4 regions of the Burkholderia sp. L-4 genome follow, and region 3 is predicted to be linked to each of the others. Evidence: predicted binding sites of a transcription regulator. Region 3 holds the regulator's gene; each other region holds the start of a gene.
The links. The regulator HrcA, encoded in region 3, represses chaperone genes, less so after heat shock. The targets are predictions, from matches to a motif close to TTAGCACTCNNNNNNNNNGAGTGCTAA.
Positions count from the first base shown of each region.

Region 1 (5,497 bases), 140 kb from region 3:
TCTTCAGCAGCGCGATCACGTCCGCGCGTTGGGTCGTGGTGAGGTCGAGCGCCGCGAAATATGCGTTGCGCTGCTGCGGCGTCGTGATGCCGCCCTGGTGCTTGCCGTAGAACGGCTCGATGTCGTCGTCGTGCGCGTGCGCGCCCGGTGCGCCCGGTGCGCCCGGTGCGACCGCGGGCGCCGCGTCGGCCGCGCGTGCGGCCGGCATCGTGCCCGCCGCGAGGCCCGCGGCCACTGCGGCGCCGCCGGCCTTCAGGAAGCCGCGGCGCGCGGGGCGCGACGGCGGGTTCAGATCGTCTGCCATGGTCGGCTCCGTTACTTCGCGAGCATCAGCGTGTTGACGTCGTCCTGGACGTAATAGAAGCCGTCGCCGTCGGGCGTCATCGCGATCCCGAACAGGTCGCCGTTGCCGGGCGGCGACTGCGCCTTGTCGGTATCGATCCAGCGCGCATAGAGCTGCTTGCCGGCGACCGGATCGATCTCGACGACCTGGCCGTTCAGCGCGTTGGTCGCGAGCAGATGGCCGTTCGGCGCGGTCGCGAGTGCGAGCGGGCGGCGCAGGAAGCCGTCGGCCGTCACCTGGCGGCCGACGCCCGCGCTCGTGTCGCGCGTGAGCGGATCGTCGATCTCGACGACGCGGTTGCCGATCGCGTCGGAGACGTACAGCTTCTTCTGGTCGCCCGACAGCGCGAGGCCGGTCGGGCCGACCAGGAACACGCCCTTGTCGGCCTGCGCGCCGAGGCCGCTCGCGACGACCGTTTCCTGCTTGATGACGGGCGGCTTGCCGGCCGGCACGTCGAGGTCGAGGCGCAGTACCGTCGCCTGCTTGTAGACGGGCGGGTTGCCGTCCGCGCCGCCGACGCCGAAGCCGGCCATGCTGACGAACAGCGTCGCGCTGTCGCCGCGGTCGACCACGGCCATGTTGCCCCATGGGTCGTTGATGTTCGCGCTCGACCACGTCGAGGCGATCCGGCCGTGCGGATCGAGCACGATCAGGCAGCCGGCGCCTTTCGTCGACGTCGTGCCGTCGTTGCTCGGCGTGCTGCCGACGATCACCCAGCCCGACTTCAGCATCGTCATCGCGGTCGACAGGCCGACGCCGCCCGGGCACGCCTTCAGGTCGCGTGGAATCGTCGCGAACAGGCTCATCTGCTTCGTCGACGGCCGATAGTCGACGATCGTGCTGCCGGTGCCCTGCAGGTTCGCCGCGTTGTTGAAGTTGTCGACGAGCACGTCGCCTGCCTGGATCGTGCCGGCCGACACCGGCGCAACCGCGATCGCGTACGGGTTCTGGTCGCCGTTGTCGGGCACCGTGTTGACGAGCAGCGTATGGCGATGCAGCGTCTCGAGGAAGCCTTGCGGCTCGGCGAACGCGCCGGCGGCGGCCGTCAGCGCGACGGCGGCCAGCGCGCCCGTCGCGAGGCGGCGAAGCGGGGCGGATTGAATCATCGGGATCTCCTGGGAGGCGCGCCGCGTCGGCGCGCGCGAAAACGGGTGGCGTGGGCGGACGGCGGGCGCGCGGCGGTCAGAACGTGATCGTCGTGCGTGCGCCGAGCACGAACGTGTTGCGCAGCGGCTGGGTCGCGTCGCCCGGGTTCTGGCCCGCGCCGGCGTTGAACGTGTACTGCGCATCGGCCGCGATCACCCACCACGGGTTGACCTGATACTGGTAGGTCGCCTCGACGGTCGTCTCGCGGGTGCGCACGCCGTACGGGCCGGCTGCAAAGTTGCGCGCGGCCTGGTCGAGGTCGGTCACGTGGCTGCCGACCCGGATGTACGTGACGGCGAGGCCGACGCTGTCGTTGTCGCGACCGTCGAACGGCGCCTTCAGCACGATGCCCGCGTTCGCCGCGAAGCTCACGAGGTTGCGGTCGCCCGGCGCGCCCATCACGCGCGCGAACACCCCGAGGCTTTTCGCGCCGGTGGGGTCGGGACGCCAGATCATCTGGTCGGCCACCGCGTAGAAGCTGTAGTCGCCGTGGTGCTGCCGCGCGTTGCCGTTCGATGCGGGATCGGCGAGCGACAGACCGTCGGTGCCGGCGTTCTGGTCCGCGAAGCGGCCGTTGTGATACCACAGGCCGATCTTGTAGGTACCCGGCAGTCCGTTCGAATGGCCGGTGTCCATTTCGCCGTCGGACGGCTGGTTCAGCGCGTACTGCAGCTCGCCGATATAGAGCGTGCCGTTGTGCAGGTTGAAGTTCGTGCCGCTCAGGTTGCCCGGGTTGTTGCCGAGCGGATCGCCGTCGAACACGCCCGCGAGCGCGGTGAGTTTCGGCGTGAGCTGTGCGCGCACGCGTACGCCGAGGCCCGCGAGCGGATACGCGGGGCCGCCGTTCGGCAGATCGTACGACGGCAGCGCGGGCCAGCCGAACATCGTATTGACGAACGTGTTCGCATACGTGCTGACCATGAACTCCTGGTCCAGGCTCTGCTGGCCGATCTTCACGTCGACGCGCTTGTCGAGGAACGATTGCTGGTACCAGAGTTCCCACAGGCGCGTCGTGTCCTGCGCCTCGATGCCGCTCGCGGTGTTGAGCGTGCCGAGATTGCGCGCGCTCAGGTTGCTGCCGTGGATCTGCAGCGCGCTGACGTTGAAGGTGCCGCCGGGCAGGCCGATCGCCTTTTGCGTATCGACCGTCAGCGTCGCGGTCGTCAGCCCGTCATACGTGCCGCCGCGGTTCAGGCCGCCGCGCAGGTTCGCGAGGTATTCGCTGGTTTCGGTGATCTGCAGCGTCGCGCCGTACTTGCCGAGCCACGGGCGGATGCCGCCCATGTCGCCGAGCAGGCTCTGGCGCGTCCAGATGCCGGTCCACATGCCGGCCGGCTTCGCCTGGATCGCGAGGTCGGCCTCGGGCGCTTCGGGCTGCGCGTCGACCGACGCGGTGGCGAACGCAGCGCCGCTCGCGAACGATGCGCACGCGAGGACGGCCGCACAGGCGGCGGGGCGCATCCGGGTGCGGACGCGGTCTCCATGGAACGACGCAACCTTCATATCAAATTCCTGGTTCTAATTGGTTTGGAGTCCTGCTTGTCGGTCGCTGTCCCGACGCTCGGCACCGATCGGCCAGGGCATGAAGAAGAGCGCAACGCGGCGCATCGTAGGAGTGTCGAATGGGAATGTCAATGTAAACGAGAATGATTCGCATCTAAATTACTGAATGTAATGGGAGGGCTTACGGATGGGGGCCGACGGGTGTTTTCCGAAAGAAAAAACGTAAATATCGGCGTAATGAAAATGAATGCTTCGATGCGGAGCGATGGATCGCCGGCTGGGGGGGCGGGACGGGGCACCGGGCGCGTTGTGGCGGACGGAATCGGCGCCTGCGCGGGTTTTTCGATGCGATGTCGCCGGTCGCAGGAACTCCGTGCTTACCCGGTGTCCAAACGGGGCTGGATGCGATTCGCGGGCCGCGCGGACTCGCTCGCCAAGCCGGGTAGCGTGGGTCAGGGTTTTGTTTTAAAAGGATTTTTCGTGATTTTCGGGTGTTTTCCCCGCTTCCGTGCCGCGTTGAAAATTCGTCCGGTTTCCCTTCTTGAATTTGTCAAAACCCGTCCATATAATTAGCACTCGCTGCACGAGAGTGCTAACAATTCTCTGCCGGGCGACAAGCCGGGCAGATTCCCTAAGCGTTCTTCAATCTCAGTCAAGAGAGGAGTGAATATGAACCTTCGTCCTTTGCACGATCGCGTGATCGTCAAGCGCCTGGATCAGGAAACCAAGACCGCCTCGGGCATCGTCATCCCCGACGCCGCTGCTGAAAAGCCGGACCAGGGCGAAGTCCTGGCCATCGGCCCGGGCAAGCGCGACGACAAGGGCGCACCGATCGCGCTCGACGTGAAGGTCGGCGATCGCGTCCTGTTCGGCAAGTACGCAGGCCAGACCGTGAAGGTCGACGGCCAGGAACTGCTGGTCATGCGCGAAGAAGACATCATGGCCGTGGTCAACGCGAAGTAAGCGTCCTCCGACGGTACATATTCCCAAGAATTCAAGGAGTTAGAAGATGGCAGCTAAAGACGTCGTATTCGGCGATTCCGCCCGTTCGAAGATGGTCGAAGGCGTGAACATTCTCGCCAACGCAGTCAAGGTCACGCTGGGTCCGAAGGGCCGCAACGTGGTGCTCGAGCGCAGCTTCGGCGGCCCGACGGTCACCAAGGACGGTGTGTCGGTCGCGAAGGAAATCGAGCTGAAGGACAAGCTCCAGAACATGGGCGCGCAAATGGTCAAGGAAGTCGCTTCCAAGACCAGCGACAACGCAGGCGACGGCACGACGACGGCAACCGTCCTCGCGCAATCGATCGTTCGCGAAGGCATGAAGTACGTCGCATCGGGCATGAACCCGATGGACCTGAAGCGCGGTATCGACAAGGCAGTCGCAGCGGCTGTCGACGAGCTGAAGAAGATCAGCAAGCCGTGCACGACGAACAAGGAAATCGCACAGGTCGGCTCGATCTCGGCGAACAGCGACACGTCGATCGGCGATCGCATCGCTGAAGCGATGGACAAGGTCGGCAAGGAAGGCGTCATCACCGTCGAAGACGGCAAGTCGCTGGCTGACGAACTCGACGTCGTCGAAGGCATGCAATTCGACCGCGGCTACCTGTCGCCGTACTTCATCAACAACCCGGAAAAGCAAGTCGCCGTCCTCGACAACCCGTTCGTGCTGCTGCACGACAAGAAGGTGTCGAACATCCGTGATCTGCTGCCGGTGCTCGAGCAAGTCGCGAAGGCTGGCCGTCCGCTGCTGATCATCGCCGAAGACATCGAAGGCGAAGCGCTCGCAACGCTGGTCGTGAACAACATCCGCGGCATCCTGAAGACCGTTGCGGTCAAGGCGCCTGGCTTCGGCGATCGTCGCAAGGCGATGCTGGAAGACATCGCGATCCTGACGGGCGGCCAGGTGATCGCCGAAGAAACCGGCCTGACGCTCGAGAAGGCAACGCTGGCAGAACTGGGCCAGGCGAAGCGCATCGAAGTGGGCAAGGAAAACACGACGATCATCGACGGCGCAGGCGAAGCCGTGAACATCGAAGCACGCGTGAAGCAAGTGCGCGCGCAAATCGAAGAAGCGACGTCGGACTACGACCGTGAAAAGCTGCAAGAGCGCGTGGCCAAGCTGGCCGGCGGTGTTGCAGTGATCAAGGTCGGTGCTGCGACCGAAGTCGAAATGAAGGAAAAGAAGGCACGTGTCGAAGACGCACTGCACGCAACGCGCGCAGCTGTGGAAGAAGGCATCGTGGCAGGTGGCGGCGTTGCGCTGATCCGCGCTCGCACCGCGATCGCAGGCCTGACCGGCGCGAACGCCGACCAGAACGCCGGCATCAAGATCGTGCTGCGCGCGATGGAAGAGCCGCTGCGCCAGATCGTCACGAACGGCGGCGAAGAAGCCAGCGTCGTGGTGGCGGCCGTTGCTGCAGGTACGGGCAACTACGGCTACAACGCAGCAACGGGCGAGTACGTCGACATGGTTGAAGCCGGTGTCGTCGACCCGACCAAGGT
Region 1 covers NZ_JBXEOX010000001.1:925,270-930,766, forward strand. Annotated here, with positions in the region: gene efeB (iron uptake transporter deferrochelatase/peroxidase subunit) at 1-304, opposite strand, end outside; gene AC1VVG_RS04295 (NHL repeat-containing protein) at 316-1,449, opposite strand; gene AC1VVG_RS04300 (carbohydrate porin) at 1,526-2,992, opposite strand; gene groES (co-chaperone GroES) at 3,662-3,955, shown strand; gene groL (chaperonin GroEL) at 4,002-5,497, shown strand, end outside.
Region 1: a site for HrcA is predicted at 3,562-3,588, ahead of groES (co-chaperone GroES). Genes of this name have one in related genera too.

Region 2 (5,497 bases), on a different contig from region 3:
GGATCACGCCTGACGGCGCAGCCGCGCGTCGGCGTCGCCCGTGTCGCGCGGCTTCAGGATGCCGAGCTGCGCGAGCCGCGCGCGCACGATGTTGCGCGACTGGTCGAGCAGGCGCGACATGCGCAGCTGGTTGTGATCGCTGTAGTCGAACACGCTGCGGTAGACGGTGTCCTCGATGTGCTGCCAAAGCGCCGGCGTACCCAGATCCAGCAATTCGATCACCGCATGACGCAGCGCCTCGGTCGCTTCGGCGACGTCGCGTGCGCGGCGCGGCGGTGCGGCGGCCGCACCCGGCGCGCCGGCCGTGTCGGGCGCGAGCGACAGCGCCGAGAACTGCAGGTCGCCGACGTCGATCGCCCCGCCCGCGCAGATCAGCACCGCGTGGTGGATCACGTTCTCCAGCTCGCGGATGTTGCCGGGCCACGCATGCGCATGCAGTCGGGCGCGTGCGGCGTCGGTCAGCGTCGGCGCGGCCACGCGCAGCCGCTTCGCATAGGTGTCGATGAAATGCTCGATCAGCGGCGCGATGTCGCCGGGCCGCTCGCGCAGCGGCAGCAGGCTCAGCTTCACGACGTTGAGCCGGTAGTACAGGTCCTCGCGGAAATTGCCCGCGCGCACCGCCGCCTCGAGATTCACGTTGGTCGCCGCGACCAGCCGCACGTCGATCTTCACGGTCTTGCGCGAGCCGACCGGCGTCACCTCGCGCTCCTGCAGCACGCGCAGCAGCTTGACCTGCGCGGACAGCGGCAGGTCGCCCACCTCGTCGAGAAAGAGCGTGCCGCGATTCGCGGATTCGAACCAGCCGGGCTGGGCATTGATCGCGCCGGTGAACGCGCCGCGCTCGTGGCCGAACAGCTCGCTTTCGATCAGCGTCTCGGAAAATGCGCCGCAGTTGACCGCGACGAACGGGCCGTCATGGCGCTCGCTCAGCGAATGCACGAGGCGCGCGATCAGCTCCTTGCCGGTGCCGCTCTCGCCGGTGACGAGCACCGTCGCATCGCTCGGTGCGACGAGCTGGATGCGTTCGAGCAGCACCCGCGATTTGGGATCGTCGAACGTCAGTGCCTTCGCGCGGATCGTGATCGCGTGCGAAGTCGGGTCCGGCAAGCTGAAGATGGCCATGGCACGACCGGCGTGTTGAACGGGGAAGGTTCGACGATAGCAAGGCGCACGCCGGCCACGAACCAATTCATCGAGCTATCGGTATGACGGCGGCCGGATTGCGTCGGCCGCCGTGCGGCGTCAGGCAAGACCGGTCATCTTCCACTGCTGTTCGAGCGCGCCCGGCCCGAAGTCGAGCGAGCCGCCGAGCGGTTCCGCGAGCGCCTGGAAATACGCGGCTTCCTCGAGGATCAGGATGTACTTCGATACGTCGAGGATCGACTTGCCCCAGAACGTCGCGCCGCCGTTTGCCTCGATGATTGCCGGCACGTCGGGATTGCGCCGGATTGTATCGACGATGAAGCGCGGCTCGCCGGGGCGACGATCGACGTAGACCGGAATCTCGCGAGCCCGCGTGTAGCGCGCGGCCGGCGCATAACGGATCGGCAGCGGGCGATGCGCGCTCGCCCACGCGCCGAGATACGGGCCATGCACGTGTATCACGACGTCCACTTCAGGCGCCTCGCGGAACACGCCCGCGTAACGCGGGCCGTTGCCGCCCGCGCGCGCGTCGCCGTGCAGCACGTCGCCGTCGAGCGTCACGACGACGGGTTGAATGTCCTGTGACGCGGCCCACGGGCTCGGCGCAGACAGCGCGACGACGAGCTCCGTGCCCGGCACGCGCTGGAACGCCTGGAACGTGTTGGTCGCGGACAGCGTGCGCGTTTCCTTCAGCACGCGCGCGGCCTGCGTGAACTCGCGCGTGGCGCGCTCGACGAATGCCACGAGTTCGCCGCTGTCGATGGCTTGGGTGACGGACATGAGAACGGTTTCCTTGATCGGATGGACGGAGGGACTCGCGTCGCGACACCGCGACGCACGGCCACCGGATCAGCAGCAATCGTGCCAACCCGGCGAGCGCACTGCGCGGGCCGGCCGGCGTGGCGCTCGCGCGATGCCCGACCCGCGCGATGCTATCCGCGACCGTGCGCCTGTTGCGGGAGCAACACTGTACCGGCCGCGATTGCTGCGCGACGCGCAGCGCGTGCACGTGCACCATCCGCGTGGTGCCGACCGGTTGCCCGCCGCACCGCGCGTGGCGTGCGCAACGAACGTGCTGGTTCGAAACTTGCATCGTGGTCGGCCCGCACCGGCCTTGCACGGTGCATTCGATCTCATCCACCTTCATCCGACCATGACGCTCCTTCCCCTGCGCGGTGTTGCCGCGCGCGCGCTGCTCATCTCGGCACTCGCCGTGCCTTCCGTCGTTTCGCTCGCGGCCTCGCCCGGCCATGTTCCCGTGCCCGATCCGCTGCAGGGCGACGGCCGCGTGTCCGCGTTCTACACGTGGGACCGCGACATCCCGGCCACGCCCGGCGCGCTGCTGCGCTCCGAACCACTGCCGGCCACGCTCGGGCTCGCGGGCGCCGCGCGGCAGTTGCGCATCTTGTATGCATCGACCGACGGCGTCGGCGGCCGGACGCCGATCGCGGTGTCGGGCGCGCTGTTCGTGCCGCGCGGCACACCGCCGGCCGGCGGCTGGCCGATCGTCGCATGGGCGCACGGCACGTTCGGGATGGCCGATATCTGCGCGCCGTCGTGGTTCGGCCGCTCGTATCGCGACGTGCGCTACCTGAACGCATGGCTTCAGCAAGGGTTCGCGGTGGTCGCGACCGACTACCAGGGCCTCGGCACGCCCGGCCCGAATCCGCAGCTCAACAACCGCTCGAACAGCTACACGCTGCTCGACAGCGTGCGTGCGGTGCTCGGCGGCGTGCCGGGCCTCGCGAACGAAGTCGTGCTCGTCGGCCAGTCGCAAGGCGGCTCGGCCGTCATCGCGGCGGCCGGCTACGCGCCCGTCTACGCGCCGGAACTGGCGATCCGCGCGACCGTCGCGACCGGGACGATCTACAACGCGTCGCGTGCCACGCTCGCGTCGTTGCCGCCGTTCGAGACGGCCTACCGGCGCGATCCCGACCGCGTCGACCCGACGCTTGCGTACCAGTTCTACTCGGTGCTGTCGGCGCAGCAGATCGACCCGTCACTGCGCGCCGACGAAGTGTTGACCGACCGCGCGCTGCCGATTCTCGAGCAATCGCGCATCGGCTGCCTCGCGTCGCTCGAGGACGACGCGGCGCTCGCGCACCTCACGCACGCGAATACGGTCAAGCCGGGCGGCGATGCGCGGCTGAAAGCATGGTGGGACGACTACCTGAAATATCCGACACTGAAGCTCGCCGCCCCCGTCTTCATCGGCGCGGGCGCGGACGACGGGCTGGCGCCGCTCGAACTCGCGCTGGCGAAGGACGCGTGCGCGGCGGGCACGACGGTCGAGGCACACCTGTACGCGGGCCGCGAACACAACGGCACCGTGAACGCGTCGCTCGCCGATTCGATTCCGTTCGTGAAGCGCGTGCTCGCCGGCGAGACGATCCACCCGATTTGCTCTCCGGTCGCCCAGCAGTCCGCGTCCCAATAGCCGGCTCCCTGCGCTTTGCACGACGACGCGAATGCTTGTGCAAATCCGTTATTGGATCGCGCCGCTGCCCGTTTTTATACTCGTCAGCACGCTCTGTTGAAGAGTGCCAGCCAATTCCGACAGATCAGCACAGGACGAAAAGATGAGCCTACGCCCCTTGCACGACCGCGTGATCGTGAAGCGACTCGACCAGGAAACCACCACCGCGTCGGGCATCGTGATCCCCGACAGCGCCGCCGAAAAACCCGACCAGGGCGAAGTGATCGCCGTTGGCCCCGGCCGGAAGGATGCCGACGGCCAGCGCATCGTGCCCGACCTGCAGATCGGCGAGCGCGTGCTGTTCGGCAAGTACGCGGGCCAGGCCGTCAAAGTGGACGGCAACGAGTTTCTCGTGCTGCGCGAGGAAGACATCGTCGCGGTCGTCAATCAATAACGGAGCGCAATCATGGCAGCCAAGGAAATCATTTTCAGCGACGTCGCACGGGCAAGACTGACCGAAGGCGTGAACATCCTCGCGAACGCGGTGAAGGTGACGCTCGGGCCGAAGGGCCGCAACGTCGTGCTCGAACGCAGCTTCGGCGCGCCCGTCGTCACGAAGGACGGCGTGTCGGTCGCGAAGGAAATCGAACTCGCGGACAAGCTGCAGAACATCGGCGCGCAGCTCGTGAAGGAAGTCGCGTCGCGCACCAGCGATGCCGCCGGCGACGGCACGACGACGGCCACGGTGCTCGCGCAGGCGATCGTCCGTGAAGGCCAGAAATACGTGGCGGCCGGGCTCAACCCGCTCGACCTGAAGCGCGGCATCGACAAGGCCGTCGCGGCGGCCGTCGACGAGCTGAAGAAGATCAGCAAGCCGACCACCACGAGCAAGGAAATCGCGCAGGTCGCGACGATCTCCGCGAACGGCGAGGAATCGATCGGCCAGCGCATCGCCGAGGCGATCGACCGCGTCGGCAAGGAAGGCGTGATCACCGTCGAGGACGGCAAGTCGCTCGCCGACGAGCTCGACGTCGTCGAAGGGCTGCAGTTCGACCGCGGCTACCTGTCGCCGTATTTCATCAACAATCCCGACAAGCAGATCGCCGAGATCGAAAGCCCGTACATCCTGCTGCACGACAAGAAGATCTCGAACATCCGCGATCTGCTGCCGGTGCTCGAACAGGTCGCGAAGTCGGGCCGGCCGCTGCTGATCATCGCGGAAGACGTCGAAGGAGAAGCGCTCGCGACGCTCGTCGTCAACAACATCCGCGGGATCCTGAAGACGGTCGCGGTCAAGGCGCCGGGCTTCGGCGATCGCCGCAAGGCGCTGCTCGAGGACATCGCGATCCTCACCGGCGGGCAGGTGATCGCGGAGGAAACGGGCCTGACGCTCGAGAAGGCGACGCTCGCCGAGCTCGGCCAGGCGAAGCGCATCGAGGTCGGCAAGGAAAACACGACCGTGATCGACGGCGCGGGCGATGCGAAGAACATCGAGGCGCGCGTGAAGCAGATCCGCGTGCAGATCGACGAGGCGACGTCCGATTACGACCGTGAAAAGCTGCAGGAGCGCGTGGCCAAGCTGGCCGGCGGTGTTGCCGTGATCAAGGTCGGCGGTGCGACCGAAATCGAGGTGAAGGAGAAGAAGGACCGCGTCGACGACGCGCTGCACGCGACGCGCGCGGCCGTCGAGGAAGGCATCGTGCCGGGCGGCGGCGTCGCGCTGATCCGCGTGCGGCAGGCGATCCGCGAACTGAAAGGCGTGAACGCCGACCAGGATGCGGGCATCAAGATCGTGCTGCGCGCGCTCGAGGAACCGCTGCGCCAGATCGTCACGAACGCGGGCGAGGAAGCGAGCGTCGTCGTCGCGAAGGTCGCGGAAGGCACGGGCAACTTCGGGTACAACGCGCAGACGGGCGAGTACGGCGATCTCGTCGAATC
Region 2 covers NZ_JBXEOX010000002.1:1,200,251-1,205,747, reverse strand. Annotated here, with positions in the region: gene AC1VVG_RS22300 (ABC transporter permease) at 1-13, shown strand, start outside; gene AC1VVG_RS22295 (sigma-54 interaction domain-containing protein) at 4-1,122, opposite strand; gene AC1VVG_RS22290 (class II aldolase/adducin family protein) at 1,243-1,923, opposite strand; gene AC1VVG_RS22285 (lipase family protein) at 2,297-3,580, shown strand; gene AC1VVG_RS22280 (co-chaperone GroES) at 3,723-4,013, shown strand; gene groL (chaperonin GroEL) at 4,026-5,497, shown strand, end outside.
Region 2: a site for HrcA is predicted at 3,664-3,690, ahead of AC1VVG_RS22280 (co-chaperone GroES). Genes of this name have one in related genera too.

Region 3 (5,497 bases):
CAATTGCTGGATGAACTGCTCGACGACGAGGTGATCGCGAGCCCGTTCGACTGGCCCGCGTTCAAGGACGCGCTGCGCGCGCGCCTCGCGGCGGCCGACGGCCCCGAGCAGCAGATGGACCTGCTGCGCCATGCGCAGCACGCCGAGGTGTTCCGGATCCTGCTGATCGACCTGGCCGGGCAACTGTCGGTCGAGCATGTGAGCGACCGGCTGTCCGAGCTGGCCGACGCGGTGCTCGACGTGACGATCGAAGTCGTCTGGTCGCAGCTCGCGAAACGCCATCGCGACGTGCCGAAGTTCGCGGTGATCGCGTACGGCAAGCTGGGCGGCAAGGAACTCGGCTACGCGTCCGATCTCGACCTGATCTTCCTGTACGACGACCCCGACGAGCGCTCGGCGGACGTCTACACGACCTTCACGCGGCGCCTGATCACGTGGCTCACGACCGCGACCGGTGCCGGCGCGCTGTTCGACATCGACCTGCGCCTGCGGCCGAACGGCGAGGCCGGGCTGCTCGTCACCGATCTCGATGCGTTCCGCCGCTACCAGCTGCGCGAGGGCGACGCCGCGAACACGGCATGGGTGTGGGAGCACCAGGCGCTGACGCGTGCCCGCTACAGCGCGGGCGATGCGCGGATCGGCGAGGACTTCGAGGCGATCCGCCAGCAGGTGCTGACCACGCCGCGCGACGGCGGCGTGCTCGCGAAGGAGATCGTCGACATGCGCGAGAAGGTATTTGCCGGCCATCCGAACCAGACCGAGCTGTTCGATCTGAAGCACGATCGCGGCGGGATGGTCGACATCGAGTTCATCGTCCAGTACTGGGTGCTGCTGCACGCGTCGAGCGACGCCGAGCTGATCCGCAATACCGGCAACATCGCGCTGCTGCGCGAGGTCGCGCGCTTCGGGCTGATGGGCGAGGACGAGGCCGAGCGCGTCGGCGCCGCGTACCGCAAGTACCGGAAGCTGCAGCACAAGCTGCGGCTCGACGGGATGGAGAAGGCGCGCGTCGATCCGGCCGTGGTGGCGGACGAGCGGGCGGCCGTGACGGCGCTGTGGGCGCGCGTGTTCGGTGCGGTTGAAACGGGCGTTTGAACGAAGGCAGGGCGGGCGCGGTTTCGACGCGCGTACCGTCCGCCGCGTATCGCGAGCGCGCCGGGCTGGAGCGGCGCAGGCCGACGGCCGTGTCAGGCCGCCAGCATTTCCTTCGCGTGCTTGCGCGTCGTGGCCGTGATCTCGAGCCCGCCGAGCATCCGCGCGACTTCCTCGATCCGGCTGGCGCGGTCGAGCGCGACGACCGTCGACACGGTGCCGCCGCGATCGTCGGCGCCCTTCGCGACCTGGAAGTGATGGTCGCCGCGCGCGGCGACCTGCGGCAGGTGCGTCACGCACAGCACCTGGCGGTCGCGCCCGAGCTGGTGCAGCAGACGGCCGACCACTTCGGCGACGCCGCCGCCGATCCCCGTGTCGACTTCGTCGAAGATCAGCGTCGGCGTCGGGCTCGCCGCGCTGGCGATGACCGCGAGCGCGAGGCTGATGCGCGCGAGCTCGCCGCCCGACGCGACCTTCGCGAGCGGCCGCAGCGGCACGCCGGGGTGCCCGGCGACGCGGAATTCGACCTGTTCGAGCCCGTGCGGGCCGCCGTCGGCGAGCGGCACGAGCGCGACTTCGAAGCTGCCGCCCGCCATCGACAACTCCTGCATGCCGGCCGTGACGGCCGTGCCGAGCGCCTTCGCGGCCTGCGCGCGCGCCTTGGACAGGTGTCGCGCGTCGGCGAGATAGGCTTCGCGCGCCTTCGCCTGGGCGGCCACGAGCGCGCCGAGATCGGCTGCCGCGTCGAGCGCGGCGAGCTGCGCGCGGCGCGCCGCATGTTCCTCGTGCAGCGTGTCGGGCGGCAGCCGGAACTTGCGGGCGGTCGAGTGCAGCGCATCGAGACGCGTCTCGACCTGCGCGAGCCGCTCGGGATCGAGATCGACGCGCTGCGCGTAGTGCGACAGCGAATAGACGGCTTCCTGCAGCTGGATCTCGGCCGGTTCGAGCGACGCGAGCGCGTCGCCGAGCGCGGTGTCGTAGTCGGCCAGGCTGCGCAGTTTCGACACGATCGCGCCGAGCTGCGCGAGCATCGCGTCGTCGGATTCGGACAGCGCGTTGAGCGCGCCGCGCACACCCTCGATCAGGTTCGCCGAATGCGACAGCCGCTTGTGCTCGTTGCTGACTTCGTCCCACTCGCCGGGCTGCGGCGCGAGCTTGTCGAGTTCGGCGAGCTGCCACGCGAGCTTTTCGCGTTCGAGCTGCAGTTCGCGCTCGTGCGCCTTCGCGGCGTCGATCGCCTGTGTCGCGTCCCGCCACACGCGCCATGCGCGCGCGACGTTCGCCGCATCGGCGACGAGCCCCGCGTGCGTGTCGAACAGCTCGCGCTGCGCGTCGGGCCGCATCAGCAGCTGGTGCGCATGCTGGCCGTGGATGTCGACGAGCATTTCGCCGAGTTCGCGCAGCTGCGCGAGCGTCGCGCTGGTGCCGTTGATGAACGCGCGCGACCGGCCGTTCGCGTCGATCACGCGGCGCAGCATCACGGTGTCCTCGGTGTCGAACGCGTGTTCGTCGAGCCAGCGCGCGACGCGGTCGTGCGGCGTGAATTCGGCCGTGATGTCGGCGCGGCCGCAGCCGGTGCGCACGACGCTCGCGTCGGCGCGTTCGCCGAGCGCGAGGGCAAGGGCGTCGATCAGGATCGATTTCCCGGCGCCGGTCTCGCCGGAAAAGACGGAAAAGCCGCTGTCGAATTCGAGATCGAGCGCGGCGACGATGACGAAGTCGCGGATCGAGAGGTGACGGAGCATGGTGTCGGGCGGAGCGGCGTCAGGACGCCTTGTCGTCTTCGTTCGAGGCGTGTTCGTTCCAGTGCAGCTTCTTGCGCAGCGTCGCGTAGTAGCTGTAGCCGATCGGGTGCAGGAACGGCACCGTGTGCTTCGAGCGGCGCACCTCGATCGTGTCGTTTAGCTCGAGCGACGTGAACGACTGCATGTCGAAGTTCACGTTGACGTCGCGCCCGCCGACGATCTGGATCGCGATTTTCGAGTCGTCGGGCAGCACGATCGGCCGGTTCGACAGCGCGTGCGGCGCGATCGGCACGAGCACGACGCCGGCCAGCTGCGGATGCAGAATCGGGCCGGCCGACGACAGCGCGTAGGCGGTCGAGCCGGTCGGCGTCGCGACGATCAGGCCGTCGGAACGCTGGTTGTACATGTACCGGCCGTCGACCGACGCGCGCAGCTCGACCATCCCGGAGAAGCCGCTGCGGTTCACGACGACGTCGTTGAACGCGATCGCGTGGTAGATCGGTTCGCCGTCGCGCATGATCCGCGCCTCGAGCAGCGCGCGCTCCTCGCGCTCGAACTTGCCGGACAGCAGCACCGGGACGAGCGCGTGCATGTCGGCGGCCGCGATGTCCGTGATGAAGCCGAGCCGCCCGTGGTTGATCCCGATCAGCGGTGTCCGGTACGGCGCCAGCTGGCGGCCGATGCCGAGCATCGTGCCGTCGCCGCCGAGCACGACCGCCACGTCCGCACGCGCCCCGATTTCGGCCGGGGTGAGCGCCGGGTAGCCGGTGATGCCGATCTCGCGCGCGGTGTCACCTTCGAACACGACCTCGAAGCCGAGCTTCGCGATGCTGGCGGCCAGCGTGGCGAGCGGTTCGGCGATGCCGGGCGTGTTGCTCCGGCCGACGAGCGCGACAGTATTGAACTGATTACCGGTTTTCATGCCGGCATTACACCATAGCTCGTTGACGAAAAGAACCGGCTGTGCGCCGACGGGGCCGGATCGGGCCGGCCCGCGCAACGGTGGCCGACGCCACTCGCCGCGGTCGCGCGGTTGCGCTAAAATTTTCCACCATGCTAGATCCTCGCGCACGAACCCTCCTGAAAACCCTGATCGAACGGTATATCGCCGACGGTCAGCCAGTCGGATCGCGCACGTTGTCCCGTTACTCCGGGCTCGAGCTGAGCCCGGCGACGATCCGCAACGTGATGTCCGACCTGGAGGAGCTCGGCCTCGTGTCGAGCCCGCACACGTCGGCCGGCCGCGTGCCGACGCCGCGCGGCTATCGGCTCTTCGTCGACACGATGCTGACGGTCGAGGCGCCGATCGACGCCGAGGCCGTCGCGCGGCAGGTGCAGCACACGCTGCAGGCCGGCGAGCCGCAGCAGCGGGTGGTCGCGGCCGCCGCGAGCGTGCTGTCGAACCTGTCGCAGTTCGCGGGTGTCGTGCTGACGCCGCGCCGCAGCCACGTATTCAAGCAGATCGAGTTCATGCGCCTGTCCGACAAGCGCATCCTGCTGATCATCGTCACGCCCGAGGGCGACGTGCAGAACCGCATGCTCGCGACGCCGCGCGACTATTCGCCGTCGCAGCTGACCGAGGCGTCCAACTACATCAACGCGCATTTCGCCGGCCTGTCGTTCGACGAGGTGCGCCGCCGCCTGCGCGACGAGATCGACCAGCTGCGCGGCGACATGACCACGCTGATGCACGCGGCCGTGACGGCCAGTACCGAGGTGCCCGACACCGAGGACACCGTGCTGATTTCCGGCGAGCGCAACCTGCTCGAAGTGGCGGATCTGTCGTCCGACATGGCGCGGCTGCGCAAGCTGTTCGACGTGTTCGACCAAAAGACGGGCCTCCTGCAACTGCTCGACGTGTCGAGCCACGCCCAGGGCGTGCAGATCTTCATCGGCGGCGAATCGACGCTCGTGCCGATCGAGGAAATGAGCGTCGTCACCGCGCCTTACGAGGTGAACGGGAAGATCGTCGGCACGCTCGGCGTGATCGGCCCGACCCGGATGGCGTACAACCGCGTGATACCGATCGTCGACATCACCGCGCGCCTGCTGTCGCTCACGCTGAGCCAGCAATAGCCAGCAATAGCCTGCAATAGCCTGCAATCGGCAGCCTGATCCCGCCCCGTCATCATGTCGTCATGCCGCCCGCGCCGACAGTCGGCCGAACGGCAAGGGGCGGCCCGCTATAATTGAGAGCCGTCCGGTCCCGTGCCCCGAGCACGTTCTTGCCCATGCGTTTCGATCTTGAGCCGCCTTCGAGCATCGCTGCTGCCCATCGCATCGGGGTGCTGCTGATCAATCTCGGCACGCCCGACGCACCCACGCCGCGCGCCGTGCGGCGCTACCTGGCCGAATTCCTGTCGGATCCGCGCGTCGTCGAGATTCCGCAGGCCGTCTGGCAGGTGCTGCTGCGCACGCTGATCCTGCCGCTGCGCGGCCGCGCCTCCGCGAAGAAGTACGCGGCCGTCTGGATGCCCGAAGGCTCGCCGCTGCGCGTGTACACGGAGCGCCAGACCGACAGCGTGCGGCACCTGCTCGCGTCGAACGGTTATCACGTGATGGTCGACTACGCGATGCGCTACGGCAGCCCGAACATTTCGCACGCGCTTGCACAGTTCAAGCGCGCGGGCGTCGAGCGCGTGCTGCTGATGCCGATGTAT
Region 3 covers NZ_JBXEOX010000001.1:787,776-793,272, forward strand. Annotated here, with positions in the region: gene glnE (bifunctional [glutamate--ammonia ligase]-adenylyl-L-tyrosine phosphorylase/[glutamate--ammonia-ligase] adenylyltransferase) at 1-1,095, shown strand, start outside; gene recN (DNA repair protein RecN) at 1,188-2,837, opposite strand; gene AC1VVG_RS03705 (NAD kinase) at 2,857-3,759, opposite strand; gene hrcA (heat-inducible transcriptional repressor HrcA) at 3,891-4,913, shown strand; gene hemH (ferrochelatase) at 5,069-5,497, shown strand, end outside.

Region 4 (5,497 bases), 2.4 Mb from region 3:
GTCGCGATCAGGCCGAGCGCGTACGGGATCTTGATCGCGTAGTCGGTGCGCTGTTCTTCCTGGTTCGGAATGCCGATCAGCGTGAACGACGCGGGCGCCGGCTGCGTTTCCCATTCGGATTCGATCGCGGCGAGCTTCATCTTCTGCACTTCGCCGGTCGTGTAGCCCGATTCGTCACCGAGCACGATCACGCACAGCGTCGCCGCGAGGCCGAAGCCGGCCGCGACCGCGAACGAGCGCAGCGCGAAGTCGACGTCGCGCTTCTTCAGCAGGTACCACGACGACACGCCGAGCACGAACATCGCGGCCGTCACGTAGCCGGCCGACACCGTATGCACGAACTTCACCTGCGCGACCGGGTTGAACAGCACGTCGAACAGGCTGGTCAGCTCCATGCGCATCGTCTGGTAGTTGAACTCGGCGCCGACCGGGTTGTTCATCCAGCCGTTCGCGACGAGGATCCACAGCGCGGACAGGTTCGAGCCCAGCGCGACGAGGAACGTGACGATCAGGTGCTTGACCTTCGACAGGCGGTTCCAGCCGAAGAAGAACAGGCCGACGAACGTCGATTCGAGGAAGAACGCCATCAGCCCCTCGACCGCGAGCGGCACGCCGAAGATGTCGCCGACGTAGTGCGAGTAGTACGACCAGTTCGTGCCGAACTGGAATTCGAGCGTGATGCCGGTCGTCACGCCCATCGCGAAGTTGATCCCGAACAGCTTGCCCCAGAACTGCGTCATGTCCTTGTAGACCTGCTTGCCGGTCATCACGTAGACCGCTTCCATGATGACGAGCAGCCAGGACAGGCCGAGCGTCAGCGGCACGAACAGGAAGTGGTAGAGCGCCGTGATGCCGAACTGCAGACGTGACAGATCGACGACATCGCTACTTATCATGGTGGTCTCCCTCGGTAGATGCAGGCGCCGGTACCGAGAGCAGCTTCTCGGCGACGGCGGCAGGCGGAAGCGACATGTGCTCGGCCTGCGGATGATTGAAGAATGCGTATTTGAGCGACATCAGGAGGATCAGCTTGACGATCAGCACCAGGGTGATGTCGCGGGCGAGGGTCGGTCCGCGTGCCCACGCGGCGATGCGCGCGCGCCAGCCGATCGTGCCGGGCGGCCGCGGGGAAGGCGGCGCAGGCTCTTTATTGATCGAGATCAAGGTGATTATCCTGAATCGATTTACGTCGGATTTGGGGCGACTTTACGTCGGATTTATGACGGCCGTGAAGCTGTTTTAATCCTTTTGCGCCTGACATGCCAATTTTAAAAGGACTGCTTTCCGATGCCGAGTGCTGCGCTGCGGCAGACCGTCGCGAAACGGGGGGCAAAAGTTGAGGCAGATCAAGGTTATGCGGAAGGGGCCCGCAAATGGCCGAATACCTGATGAATCAGCTCAATTAATCGGCGGAGAAACGGGAAGAGAAACGAGCGGAGAAACGGGAAGAGAAGCGGGAAGAGAAGCGCATGCGGAAGCGCGTGAAAATCCGCGAAAAAGACGGGCGAAAAAAAACCGCTGCCGGTCGGGCAGCGGTTTTCGACGAGGCGCGCTCGAGCGCCGGGGATTTACGCGTATTCGGCGAGGGCCGTGCGCATCTTTTTCATTGCGCTCGCTTCGATCTGGCGGATGCGTTCCGCGGACACGCCGAATTCGGCGGCGAGATCGTGCAGCGTCGAGCCGCCCGAGCCGTCGTCGTCGACGTGCAGCCAGCGCGCCTCGATGATGCGGCGGCTGCGCGCGTCGAGTGCCTCGAGCGCCTGCGCGATGCCGTCCGTCTGCAGCATGTCGCGCTGACGCGCGGCGAGCACGGCGGTCGGCTCGTTGTGCGAGTCGGCCAGGTAGGCGATCGGCGCGTACGATTCCTCGCCGTCTTCCACCTGCCCTTCGAGCGCGATATCGCCGCCCGACAGGCGCGTTTCCATCTCGGTCACGTCTTCGCGCTTGACGTTGAGTTCCTGCGCGAGACCGTCGATTTCCTCGGGCGTCATCGCCTGCATGGACTTCTTGTGGCTGCGCAGGTTGAAGAACAGCTTGCGCTGCGCCTTCGTCGTCGCGACCTTCACCATGCGCCAGTTGCGCAGGATGTACTCGTGGATCTCGGCCTTGATCCAGTGGATCGCGTACGACACCAGGCGCACGTTTTGCGCCGGGTCGAAACGCTTCACCGCCTTCATCAGGCCGATGTTGCCTTCCTGGATCAGGTCGCCGTGCGGCAGGCCGTAGCCGAGATAGTTGCGTGCGACCGACACGACCAGACGCAGGTGCGACAGCACGAGGCGGCGCGCCGAGTCGAGGTTGTTGTCCTCGCGGAATTCGGTTGCGTACCGGCGTTCCTCTTCGGCGGTCAGCAGCGGAATGCGGTTGACGGCCTGGATGTACGCGTCGATGTTGCCGAGCTGGCCGGGCAACATCGATTGGGCTGCGAGCGCCAGCGAGCCTGCCGATTCGGCCTTGGCCGGCGTCGGGCTCAGGGTGTTCGGGAGGGTCAGGGCGTTGCTCACTAAAAACTCCTTTGGAATCAGGGACAAACCCCCGGTCTCGAATGAGATTCCGTGGGCCATCTTAGCACTCCCGGAAGACGAGTGCTAATCCTTAGAGCGGACGTGGGCATCCGAGTTCCCGTTTTTCTATCGAAGAAGTCGAATCGATAGTCTAATCTGCGACCCGGGGCGCGACGCGAAGTTCCGTAAACCGTTGTTTCTGATGGTAATCAGTAGACGATTTCGATTTTTGCCGTTTTGGAAGCAAGCCATTTCGCTTCGTGATGCCGATCCGAAAAGTCCTTTACCATACCATTCAGTTCGCTCGGGCCAGGCCGTCGCGGCAGGCTCCATTCAACCCAAAAAGTTGGAGTGTCAGATGAACAATAAGAAGAATCGCCGGCCCCGCAGCCGGCTTGCGCTGCATGCGTTGCTGGCGGCGTCCCTGCTGGGCGGATCGTGTGCGGCGTTCGCGGATCGATGGGGGATCCAGGCGGGCGGCGGGTTTTCGGATCGGCGCGGGATCGACAAGGGCGACCTGGGCGTCGTGTGGGATCCGGGCTGGAACTGGTGGCAGGTCGGCGGCTGGCACTTCGCGTTCGTCGTCGAAGGGCACGCCGGATACTGGCACACGGGCGGCAACGTCCACGGCAGCATCGGCGAATTCGGCGTGACGCCGTTGTTCCGCTTCATCAAGAGCACGGGCGAGATTCGCCCGTTCATCGAGGCGGGCGGCGGGGTCCGGCTCCTGACCCATCCGACGATCTCGAACAACTTCTCGCTGTCGACCGCGTTCCAGTTCGCGCCGACCGGGGGCGTCGGCGTGCAGTTCGGCCAACGGCAACAGTATCAGGTCGGCTACCGTTTTGAACATGTGTCTAACGCGGGTATCAAAGAGCCGAATCCTGGTATAAATTTCCACCAGTTCTACGTGCAGTACAACTTCTGATCCGCACGCCCGCGCACGGCGGGCGCGTTGCCGAGGAGTCAGGCGATGGCGAAGGTGATCGATGCGATCCGCGCGCTCGAGCGCGATCGGTTCCGGGCGATGGTGGACGGGGACGGCGAGGCGCTCGGCGCGCTGCTGTCGGACAAGGTGTTCTTCGTGCACACCAACGGCAAACGCGAAACCAAGCAGCAGTTCATCGATGCCATCGTCGCCGGCCGCCGCCGCTATCGCCAGATCGAAATCCAGTCGCAGGACGTGCTGCCGGTCGGCGGCGAAACCTGCGTCGTCACCGGGCGCGCGTTGATCGAGATGGAAACGAACAACGGCGGCCTGGTCTTCCCGATCGCCTATACGTCCGTCCACACCGAGGAACAGGGGCGCTGGTGCCTGCTCGCGTGGCAGGCGACGCGGTGCGCGACCGAGACATGAGCGCGCGTCGCGCTCCTTTTCATGCCCCCGAATCGAGCGGCCTTCTGGGCCGCTTTTTGCTGGCCCGTGCGGCGCGGATCGCGCGGCGCACGGGCGGTCGTTCCGCTCGCTGACGTTTGAACGCTCGGTCGATGCGCGGCCGTCAGGCCGCCGCGCGGTGGTCCGTGCAGTGCCACGCCGATCGGTTGATCGCACTGACGACCGCGTCGAGCGCGGCGCTCGCCGCATCGGCATGCAGGCCGACGCCGTGCCGCAGCGGTGCGTCGCCGACCCGGCAGCCGACCGATACCGCGAACCGTCCGTCCGTCGCGCGCACCGATTCGCACGACGCGACGTCGATCGCGGCGCCGGCCGCCGCCGCGAAGGCCGCGGCGAATCGTCGCACGGCGTCCTCCGGCGCCGACTCGGTCGCGGCCGCGGGCGCCGCCGCGATCTCGCGGTTCTGCCAGCGCGCGCTGCCGCCGTGGCGCGCGGCCGGGCCGTCGGTCTCGAAGAATTCGCGCGTGAACAGCGCGCAGATCGCGTCGCCCGTCACTTCCTCGCCGGATGCGTCCGCGAGCGTCTGCACCGCGTGGCTGAATTCGATCTGCACGCGCCGCGTCGGCGTGAAGCCCATCCCGCGTTCGAGCAGGAACGTCGCGCCGCCCTTGCCGGACTGGCTGTTCACGCGGATCACCGCGTCATAGCTGCGGCCGAGGTCGGCCGGGTCGATCGGCAGGTACGGCACTTCCCAGACCGCGTCGGGGCGTTGCTGCGCGAAACCCTTGCGGATCGCGTCCTGGTGCGAGCCCGAGAACGCGGTGAACACGAGGTCGCCCGCGTACGGGTGGCGCGGGTGCACGGGAATCTGGTTGCAGCGTTCGACGACGCGGCGCACCGCGTCGATGTCGGAGAAGTCGAGGCCCGGGTCGATGCCTTGTGTGTAGAGGTTCAGCGCGAGCGTGACGAGATCGACGTTGCCGGTGCGTTCGCCGTTGCCGAACAGGCAGCCCTCGATGCGGTCGGCGCCCGCGAGCAGCGCGAGTTCGGCCGCCGCCACCGCGGTGCCGCGGTCGTTGTGCGGATGCACCGACAGCACGATGCTGTCGCGATACGCGAGGTTGCGGTCCATCCATTCGATCTGGTCGGCGAACACGTTCGGGCTCGCGGCTTCGACGGTGGCCGGCAGGTTGACGATCATCTTGTGGTCGCGGGTCGGGCGCCACGTCTGCGCGACCGCGTCGCAGATCTCGCGTGCAAACGTCAGCTCGGTCATGCTGAAGGTTTCCGGCGAGTACTGGAAGGTCCACTGCGTGTCGGGGCGCGCGTCGGCGTGTGCCTTGATGATGCGCGTGCCGTCGATCGCGAGCGCCTTCACGTCGTTTTTCGACATCCCGAACACGATGCGGCGGAACGACGGGCACACCGCGTTGTACAGGTGCACGATCGCGCGCGGCACGCCTTCGAGCGCGTCGAACGTGCGGGCGATCAGGTCCTCGCGCGACTGCACGAGCACCTCGATCGTCACGTCGTCGGGAATCCGCTGGTCGTCGATCAGCTTGCGGACGAAATCGAAGTCGGTTTGCGACGCCGACGGAAAACCGACTTCGATCTCCTTGAACCCGATCGCCACCAGCATCTCGAAGAATTCGAGCTT
Region 4 covers NZ_JBXEOX010000001.1:3,189,433-3,194,929, reverse strand. Annotated here, with positions in the region: gene AC1VVG_RS14920 (cytochrome ubiquinol oxidase subunit I) at 1-896, opposite strand, end outside; gene cydP (cytochrome oxidase putative small subunit CydP) at 886-1,164, opposite strand; gene rpoH (RNA polymerase sigma factor RpoH) at 1,569-2,504, opposite strand; gene AC1VVG_RS14905 (acyloxyacyl hydrolase) at 2,863-3,432, shown strand; gene AC1VVG_RS14900 (nuclear transport factor 2 family protein) at 3,478-3,861, shown strand; gene leuA (2-isopropylmalate synthase) at 4,004-5,497, opposite strand, start outside.
Region 4: a site for HrcA is predicted at 2,566-2,592, ahead of rpoH (RNA polymerase sigma factor RpoH). Genes of this name have one in related genera too.